One region of the Pseudomonas sp. JL23 genome, then DNA from elsewhere that is predicted to be linked to it. Evidence: predicted binding sites of a transcription regulator. Region 1 holds the regulator's gene; each other region holds the start of a gene.
The links. The regulator sigma-54, encoded in region 1, starts transcription at its own class of promoters, with help from an activator protein. The targets are predictions, from matches to a motif close to ANTGGCATNNANNTTGCTNT.

Region 2: the regulator sigma-54 is predicted to act here: its motif matches at 2,157-2,176, upstream of AC1Z24_RS26130 (ammonium transporter).
Region 3: the regulator sigma-54 is predicted to act here: its motif matches at 1,086-1,105, upstream of glnK (P-II family nitrogen regulator).

Annotation. Positions count from the first base shown of each region.
Region 1 covers NZ_CM167795.1:1,008,274-1,011,546, reverse strand. Annotated here, with positions in the region: gene lptB (LPS export ABC transporter ATP-binding protein) at 1-354, shown strand, start outside; gene AC1Z24_RS04870 (RNA polymerase factor sigma-54) at 540-2,036, shown strand; gene hpf (ribosome hibernation-promoting factor, HPF/YfiA family) at 2,113-2,421, shown strand; gene ptsN (PTS IIA-like nitrogen regulatory protein PtsN) at 2,434-2,901, shown strand; gene rapZ (RNase adapter RapZ) at 2,904-3,273, shown strand, end outside.
Region 2 covers NZ_CM167795.1:5,677,122-5,680,394, forward strand. Annotated here, with positions in the region: gene AC1Z24_RS26125 (IclR family transcriptional regulator) at 1-534, shown strand, start outside; gene AC1Z24_RS26130 (ammonium transporter) at 676-1,992, opposite strand; gene AC1Z24_RS26135 (dihydrolipoamide acetyltransferase family protein) at 2,366-3,273, opposite strand, start outside.
Region 3 covers NZ_CM167795.1:165,349-168,621, reverse strand. Annotated here, with positions in the region: partial or broken gene AC1Z24_RS00840 (YifB family Mg chelatase-like AAA ATPase) at 1-411, opposite strand, end outside; gene AC1Z24_RS00835 (accessory factor UbiK family protein) at 630-890, opposite strand; gene glnK (P-II family nitrogen regulator) at 1,311-1,649, shown strand; gene AC1Z24_RS00825 (ammonium transporter) at 1,683-3,020, shown strand; gene AC1Z24_RS00820 (hypothetical protein) at 3,101-3,273, opposite strand, start outside; gene AC1Z24_RS00815 (secondary thiamine-phosphate synthase enzyme YjbQ) at 3,266-3,273, shown strand, end outside.

The DNA.
Region 1 (3,273 bases):
TTCCACATCAGCCACATCCGCGACAACCTGGGCATGAGCCTGTCCGGTGGCGAACGTCGCCGGGTCGAGATTGCCCGCGCGCTGGCAACCTCACCGAAGTTCATCCTGCTCGACGAACCCTTCGCCGGTGTAGACCCGATTTCGGTCGGCGACATCAAGCAAATCATTTATCACCTCAAGGCCAAGGGCATCGGCGTCCTGATCACCGACCACAACGTCCGTGAAACTCTGGACATCTGTGAAACCGCCTACATCGTCAACGACGGGCAACTGATCGCCGAAGGCGACTCGGCAACCATTCTGGCCAACCAGTTGGTGAAAGAAGTCTACCTCGGACACGAATTTCGCCTCTGATGGCTGCGATGCTTCACTGCCCTGCAACGGGCAATGCCTGAGGGCCGGGGATGATGCAATTTTAATTGCATCACACTCTAGGCAAACACTTCGGTTTCAGGCATATAATTTGCTTATGTTGGCGCCCCGGCGCCCTGTAGTGGATGGCGCGTGTGCGCCGGCGAATAAGGTGTTTAGCCCCTGCCATGAAACCATCGCTAGTCTTGAGAATGGGCCAGCAGCTGACGATGACGCCGCAGCTGCAACAGGCCATCCGCTTACTTCAGTTGTCGACTCTGGACCTTCAACAGGAAATCCAGGAAGCGCTGGAGTCCAATCCCATGCTGGAACGCCAGGAAGAAGGCGACGACTTCGACAACGCCGACCCACTGGCCGACAACGTCGAAGCGAAAACCAGCACCGAGATCCAGGAGCCAACCTACCAGCAGGAATCCGCGCCAACCGTGGACAACCTGGAAGACGGTGAATGGGGCGAACGCATCCCCAACGAATTGCCGGTGGATACCGCTTGGGAAGACGTCTACCAGACCAGCGCCAGCAGCCTGCCCAGCAATGACGACGACGAATGGGACTTCACCACCCGTACCTCGGCCGGGGAAAGCCTGCAAAGCCACCTGCTTTGGCAACTGAACCTGGCGCCAATGTCCGACACCGATCGCCTGATCGCCGTCACTCTCATCGACTGCATCAACAACCAGGGCTACCTGGACGAGACGCTCGAAGAAATCCTCGACGCCTTCGATCCCGAGCTGGACATCGAACTGGATGAAATAGAAGCGGTTCTGCACCGTATCCAGCAATTCGAGCCAGCCGGCATCGGCGCGCGTAACCTCAGCGAATGCCTGCTGCTGCAACTGCGCCAGCTGCCCGCCAAGACCCGCTGGCTGGCCGAGGCTCAGCGCCTGGTCACCGACTACATCGACCTGCTGGGCAGCCGCGACTACACCCAACTGATGCGCCGCATGAAGCTCAAGGAAGAAGAACTGCGCCAGGTCATCGAGCTGGTACAGAGCCTCAATCCGCGCCCGGGCTCACAGATCGAGTCCAGCGAAGCTGAATACGTGGTCCCCGACGTGATCGTGCGCAAGGACAACGAGCGCTGGCTGGTCGAACTCAATCAGGAGTCGGTGCCGCGCCTGCGCGTCAATCCGCAGTACGCCGGTTTCGTCCGTCGCGCCGATACCAGTGCCGACAACACCTTCATGCGCAATCAGTTGCAGGAAGCCCGCTGGTTCATCAAGAGCCTGCAGAGCCGCAACGAAACCCTGATGAAGGTCGCCACCCAGATCGTCGAGCATCAGCGCGGCTTCCTCGAGTACGGCGACGAGGCGATGAAGCCTCTGGTCCTGCACGATATCGCCGAAGCGGTCGGCATGCATGAATCGACCATTTCCCGCGTCACCACGCAGAAATTCATGCATACCCCCCGCGGCATCTACGAACTGAAGTATTTCTTCTCAAGCCACGTAAGTACCTCCGAAGGCGGAGAATGCTCGTCCACGGCCATCCGCGCGATCATCAAAAAACTGGTTGCTGCGGAAAATCAGAAAAAGCCGTTGAGTGACAGCAAGATCGCTGGTTTACTGGAGGCACAAGGCATTCAAGTAGCCCGTCGCACAGTAGCCAAATACCGCGAATCACTTGGGATAGCACCGTCCAGTGAGCGCAAGCGCCTGATGTGACGATGGCAAGCTGGCAGCGTTCCAGTGGCAGGCATAAGCCTGCCTCTCTATGCACTGGCAATAAGGAGAAAGCGGTATGCAAGTCAACATCAGTGGACATCAACTGGATGTGACCGACGCCCTACGCGACTACATCACCGAGAAACTCGGACGACTGGAGCGCCACTTCGACAAAATCACCAATGTGCAGGTGATCATGGAGGTCGAGAAGTTGAAACAGAAAATCGAAGCCACCCTGCACATCCCCGGCGGAGAGGTGGTCGCCAACGCGGAACATGCCGACATGTACGCAGCGATCGACCTCCTGACCGACAAGCTCGACAGACAATTGCTCAAGCATAAGGAAAAACAGCAACGCAGCCTGCAAGGTGCAGCGGCGCGCTGATACCCCACCTACATGATCCGACTTGAAAATATCCTGACCCCCGGCCGTTCATTCGTGAACGTGCCGGGTGGCAGTAAAAAAAGCGTACTCGAAAAAATCGCCGAACTGATTACCCATGACATTGCTGCCCTGGATAATCGCACGGTGTTTGAGAGCCTTGTTGCCCGCGAAAAACTGGGTTCGACCGGTTTTGGCAACGGCATCGCCATCCCCCATTGCCGGATGAAGGGCTGCATTGACCCGGTCAGCGCGGTATTTCACCTGGAAAAGCCCATCGACTTCGACGCCATCGACGGCGCACCTGTCGATCTGCTGTTCGTCCTGCTGGTCCCCGAAGCGGCCACCGACGCCCACCTCGAGTTGTTGCGCCAGATCGCCGGCATGCTGGATAACGCAGAAACCCGCAAAGAACTGCGTAGCGCCAAAAGCAGTGATGACCTCTATGAAGTGGTCAAAAAAGTGCAGGGCAAAGGTAACTGATCATGCGCATGATCATCGTCAGCGGCCGCTCCGGCTCAGGCAAGAGCACGGCCCTCGATGTTCTGGAGGATAGCGGCTTCTATTGCGTCGACAACCTCCCCGCCGGCCTGCTGCCGGAGCTGGCTGAACGCGCCTTGATTAATACCGAGCTGGCCGAGCCGATGCTCGCCGTGTCCATCGATGCGCGCAACCTGCCCAGCCACCTGACCCGCTTCCCGCAAATGCTCGAAGAAGTTCGCTCGCGCAATATCCGCTGCGACGTTATCTATCTTGATGCGGACGAAGCCACCCTGTTCAAGCGCTTCTCGGAAACCCGTCGTCGCCACCCACTGAGCAATGCCAATCGCTCCCTGGCTGAAGCGATACGTGACG
Region 2 (3,273 bases), 2.2 Mb from region 1:
CTGGCCAGCCGCGATATCGTCGAAGTCGCCATGCCCCATCTCAACGCCCTGCGCGATCGCACGTCGCTGTCGTGCCACCTCAGCATCCGCGAGCAGACCGACAGCCTGTACCTCTACCGCGCCTTCGCCGCGCAACGCCTGTCGGTGAATATCCCCATCGGCACGCGTATCACCTGCCACTGCACGGCCATGGGCCGGATTCTGCTGTCGGGGCTGGATGACGGCGAACTCAGCCAGCTCTACCAGAGCGTGCGCCTGGACGGCTACCCGGCCCCGGCGCCACGGACCCTGCCGGAACTATTGGCAATGATCGCGGCGGATCGGCAACAGGCCTGGGTGCTGCATCGTTCGGATTATTCGACGTCGGTAGCGACGGGGATTCGCGATCACAACGGGCAGATCATTGCCGCGATCAACCTGTCCGGGCCGGACGCAGTGATGGACAGCCCCGGCACGCAGCAGCTGATGATTGCCGAGGTGCTGGCCAGCGGTGCGGCGATTTCCCGGGAGTTGGGATTCAGCAAGTTCGTCTGAATCCATTACATTGTGGGGGGAGCCAATAGGGTGGGACCGGCTTTAGCCGGGAAAGCGTCAGCACATTCAGCATCCTCGTGACTGACTGTACGCCTTCCCGGCTAAAGCCGGTCCCACACGGGTATCAACGCAAGCCCCGGATCAATTCGAATACTTGTATCCCACCTCGCCATGGGCCGACAGGTCCAGGCCATCCACTTCGTGCTCTTCATCCACCCGCAGGCCGCGGCACAGCTTCGCCGTTATGGCATAGGCAATCCAGCTGGTCAGCCCGGAGAACAGGATGCTGAACAGCAGCACGCCGCCGTTGACGCCCAGTTGCTCGATCAGGCCGCGCTCGCCGGTAAAACCCAGGCCGCCCAGGACCGGCAGGGCGAAGACCGGGGTCAGCAGGCCGCCGACGATACCGCCGACACCGTGCACGCCGAACACATCAAAGGCGTCGTCCAGGCCGATGATCGGCTTGAGCTTCTCCACCGCCCACAGGCAGATCGGCGCGACGATAAAGCCCAGCAGGATCGCGCCCATCGGCCCGACAAAACCACAGGCCGGAGTGATTGCCACCAGACCGGCAATGGCACCGGAGATCGCCCCGAGCATGCTCGGCTTGCCGCGATGCTTCCACTCCACCAGTTGCCAGGCAATCGCCCCGGCGGCGCTGGCGAGCATGGTGTTGACCATCACCAGCATGGCGAAACCATTGGCCATCAAAGCGCAGCCGCCGCAGAAACCCAGCCAGCCGACCCAGAGCATCGAGCCACCGGTCATGGTCATGGTCATGTTGTGCGGCGCCAGGGCCGAGGTGCCGAAACCGCGACGGCGACCGAGCAGATAAGCGCCGACCAGCGAGGCGATGCCGACGTTGACGTGGACCACATTGCCGCCCGCGAAATCTTGCACGCCAAGGTTGAACACCCAACCACCGCCCCAGGCCATATGAGCCATGGGCACGTAGTTGATGGTCAACCAGATGGCCATGAACACCATCACCGCCGAAAACTTCATGCGCTCGGCAAAACCGCCAACGATGATCGCCGGCGTGATCGCGGCGAACAGCAGCATGAACAGGAAATACAGCAACTCAGGAATGGTCCCGGTCAGCGCATCCGGGCCGACGCCCTTGAGGAACAGCTTGTCCCAGCCGCCGATAAACGCTTGCCAGTCGCCGCCGGGAGCGAAGGTCAGGCTGTAGCCGTAGATGGCGAACAGCACCGACATCAACGAAGCGACCGAGAACACCTGCATCAGAATCGACAGCACATTCTTACTGCGCGCCAGGCCGCCGTAAAACAGCGCCAGGCCAGGCAAGGTCATCAACAGCACCACCAGTGAACAGGTGGCGACGAAGGCGGTATCGCCACTGTTGAGCACCGGCGCATCCGCCGCCCAGGCATTGCCTGCTCCGATTGCCAGTAAGCCTGGCGCCAGATAGCGCACACCGCTTCCTTTGTTTTTCATTGCACGTCCTCTTGAATGAAACGCTGAAATGACCGATTTGCCGGAATAAACATTCCCACAAGGAAATTTTGATTCCCTCAGATAAAGCAAATAAACGGCCAACCTGCGCTCGACTACCCCCAAAGAGGTAGTGAAGACGGGCAATCAGGGGCAAACAGGCGATTAAAGAAAGAGGCATGCCATGCAAGCGTGCGCGGCCGGGCAGCGTGCACACCAAAACGGAGCGCAGTGGAGAGGACTGATCTGTGGAAGATAAATGTGAGCGAATTCATTCGCGAAGAGGCCGGTACATCCACTGCATATTTCTTGCCTGCAACACCGCCTTCGCGAATAAATTCGCTCCCATACAGGTAGATCTGTTGATCCCTTTAATCTAATCGGGCTGCTCCAATGCCTCTACCATCGCCCGGAAAAACCGCGCCGCCTCGCCACCGGTGACCGCGCGGTGGTCGAAGGTCAGGGACAGGGGCAGGATCGGGTGCACCACCACTTCGCCGTTAACCGCCACCGGCTCGTCGCGGATACTGCCCGCTCCGATGATCGCCACTTGCGGCGGGACGACGATGGGGTTGGCGTAGCGGCCGAACAGGGTGCCGAAGTTGGACAGGGTGATGGTCGCGCCCATCATTTCGGCAGGCGGAATGGAGCGGGCCTTGAGGTCGGCGCGCAGGCGGCTCATGCCGTCCTTGAGGTCCTGGGCGTCGCGCTCGCCAACATTGCGCAGCACCGGCACGAACAGGCCGTCCGGGGTGTCGACGGCGATGCCCAGATCGAGCTTTTGATGCTGGCGGATCGACAGGGTTTTGCCGTCGAACCAGCTATTGAGCACCGGTTCCACCGCGCATGCCGCCGCCATGGCCTTGCCCAGGCGAATCAGCGGGTCGCGGGCCTGGCCCCAGAGGTGCAGATCGGCATCGCCAAAAATGGTCACCGGCACCACTTCGGCATGGGAGCGGGCCATGTTCAGGGCCATGCTGCGCCGTACCCCGCGTAGTTTTTCCCCGCCGAAACGATCACGGGCGGCCTGGGCGGCGCCTTCGACATCGGCGCGGGTAATCAAACCGGCGTCGCCACTGCCGCTGAGAGTGCTCAAATCGATGCCCAGTTGCCGGGCCATTTGCCGCACAGCAGGCGTAGCCCGGGCGCCGAGATGCTCGCGAGTGGACGGCGCGGCACCGACGAAGAACTGATCGTCCTGACGGCCGCCACCGCCCTCCAGACGCCCAACCACCGTTCCCGCATCGCCCTCGCCTTCGAATGCCAGTAATGGCTCGCCGACAT
Region 3 (3,273 bases), 840 kb from region 1:
TATCAAGGTGCGCTCCGCTGCCCGTGCCGCCAGTGCCGCTGGCAATACGCCCTGCACCGGGCGAATGGCGCCGGATAACGCCAGCTCGCCAAGGCACTCAACATCCTGCAACGCCAGCAATGGCACCTGGCCGCTGGCGGCGAGCAGGCCCAGGGCGATGGCCAGATCGAAACGTCCGCCGTCCTTGGGCAAGTCGGCGGGCGCCAGATTCAGGGTGATACGTCGTGCGGGGTAGTCGAGGCCCGAGGTCAGGATCGCGCTGCGCACCCGGTCCTTACTCTCCTTGACCGCACCTTCCGGCAGCCCGACCAGAGTCAGGGACGGCAGGCCATTGGCCAGATGGGTTTCAACCGTAACAGCCGGCGCCTCGACGCCCACTTGGGCGCGGCTGTGGACAATGGCGAGGGACATGGATCATTCCTTGATGTGCATGAACTGCGCATCCTGCGCGATTGCAGGCGAGGAAGGATCAGGGAATGGGTTGCAGGGTGTGACGAAATGGGCGCGGATCGGTTGGAGCGAGGCTTGCCCGGGAAAAGGCCGGTACATCCGACATATTTCTATCGCCTTCCATGGGGCCTTCGCGGGAAAGCCTCGCTCCCACGAAAGTAGTTGTTACCACCAGCACATCACTCAGCAGGTGGCGTCAGCTTCGCTTCCATCTCTGCCACTTTGGCTTCCAGCGCCTCAAGGCGGGCACGGGTACGGGCGAGGACAGCCATCTGGCTGTCGAACTCTTCACGACTGACCAGATCCAGTTTGCTGAAGCCGCTCTGCAGCAGCGCCTTGAACTGTGCTTCGAATTCATTGCGTGGCAGAGGGTTGTCGCCGTTGAACAGGCGCGAGGCATGGCCGCTCAGGGCATCAAGAAAAGCTTTGGGAGCCAGCATGGTCAACCTCCGGAATCAGATAGGCGGCAGTGTAGCACGCAGCGTCTATAGTCCATTGACGCGCACCAGCGATGCACATTTATCGCGCATCACGGTGGGCACGAGCGCACTGTAGTTGTGCGTTCATTGTGTCGATAGCTGGTGTTTTACTGCCTGGATCAGGGTCAACACCCTGAATTCAATGAAAATTCACGAGATGGCAAGGTTTCTGCTTAAGGGCTAATGACCCATGCACTGATGCAGTCGCTGTGACGAATGCAGTGCGGCAGGCGGAGCGGGGATGTGTTTCGTCAGAAGCGGTTTTCTGGGGTTGGTCGGGCCTGAACGGGTGACCGACACGTTACAAAGCCAGGTACTGCGCTTAGACTTGAGACGGGTTTGTTTTCCTGGGGCAAGTCCACCAATTCGGGAGAAAGTTTCATGAAGCTAGTCACTGCAATCATCAAGCCGTTCAAACTGGACGACGTGCGCGAGTCGCTGTCCGAGATCGGCGTGCAGGGCATCACCGTTACTGAAGTCAAAGGCTTCGGTCGTCAGAAGGGCCACACCGAGCTGTATCGCGGTGCGGAATATGTAGTCGACTTCCTTCCTAAGGTGAAGATCGATGTTGCCATTGACGACAAGGATCTGGATCGCGTTATCGAGGCGATAACAAAAGCAGCCAACACCGGCAAGATCGGTGACGGCAAGATCTTCGTGGTTAATCTGGAACAGGCTATTCGCATCCGTACCGGCGAAACCGATACCGACGCAATCTAAGCCGCCAAACCCCAACGCCCCAGGAGAAACAATATGACTCTGCGTCAATTCGCAGGGCTAGGAGCCCTGTTGTCCCTTGTAATACCTGGTCTGGCCCTGGCGGCTGACCCGGTACCAGCACCTGTCCTCAACTCCGGCGATACCGCCTGGATGATGACGTCGACTGCGCTGGTTCTGTTTATGACCATTCCGGGCCTCGCGCTGTTCTACGGCGGCATGGTGCGCTCGAAAAACATTCTTTCCGTGATGATGCAGTGCTTCGCCATTACCGGTCTGATCAGCATCCTGTGGGTCATCTACGGCTACAGCATCGCGTTCGACACAACCGGCATGGAAGCGAACGTTGTCAACTTCAACTCCTTCTTCGGTAGCCTGGCCAAGGCGTTCCTGGCGGGTATCACCCCTGCCAGCATCACTGGCCCGGCCGCGCTGTTCCCTGAAGCCGTGTTCGTGACCTTCCAGATGACCTTTGCGATCATCACCCCGGCGCTGATCGTCGGTGCGTTCGCTGAGCGCATGAAGTTCTCCGCAATGCTGGTGTTCATGGGCATCTGGTTCACCCTGGTCTATGCGCCAATCGCGCACATGGTCTGGAGCGGTCCTGGTTCGCTGCTCGGTGACTGGGGCGTACTGGACTTCGCTGGCGGCACCGTGGTGCACATCAACGCCGGTGTTGCTGGCCTGGTGGCCTGCCTGGTACTGGGCAAGCGTAAAGGCTTCCCGACCACCCCGATGGCTCCGCACAACCTGGGTTACACCCTGGTCGGCGCAGCGATGCTGTGGGTAGGCTGGTTCGGCTTCAACGCCGGTTCCGCTGCTGCTTCCAACGGCACTGCAGGCATGGCCATGCTGGTTACCCAGATCGCCACTGGCGCAGCTGCACTGGGCTGGATGTTCGCCGAATGGCTGACCCACGGTAAGCCAAGCGCTCTGGGCATTGCCTCGGGTGTGGTTGCTGGGCTGGTTGCCATCACACCGGCTGCCGGTACTGTCGGCCCAATGGGCTCGCTGATCATCGGTCTGGCCGCAGGCGTGGTCTGCTTCTTCTGCGCTACCAGCCTGAAACGCAAACTGGGCTACGACGACTCCCTGGACGCCTTCGGCGTGCACGGTATCGGCGGTATCCTCGGCGCGATCCTGACCGGCGTCTTCGCAGCCCCTTCGCTGGGCGGCTTCGGCACCGTGACTGACATCGCAGCTCAAGTCTGGATCCAGTGCAAAGGCGTAGGCTTCACGATCATCTACACCGCGATCGTGACCTTCATCATCCTCAAGGTGCTGGACGCGGTCATGGGCCTGCGTGTCACCGAAGAGGAAGAAGCTGTCGGCCTCGACCTTGCGCAACACAACGAGCGTGGCTACAACCTGTAAGCCATCGCAAAAAAAATGCCCGGTTTACCGGGCATTTTTTTGTCTGGTGTTTGTCAATCAGACAAGTTGGAGCACAAGCGTTATTGCGCCGAAGCAGTTTTTTCGCCGATGATTTCAGCATTGTCGATGCGTACTGGCCGCTTGCCCGTCAGACCTTTGGCTAACTTGTTGAAAAGCCGGTTTATTGCGCTCTTTGTTTTTTCTTCAGGCGCGTTAGAATGCGCGCCGAGCATGCGGAGAACGGTATGTGGCA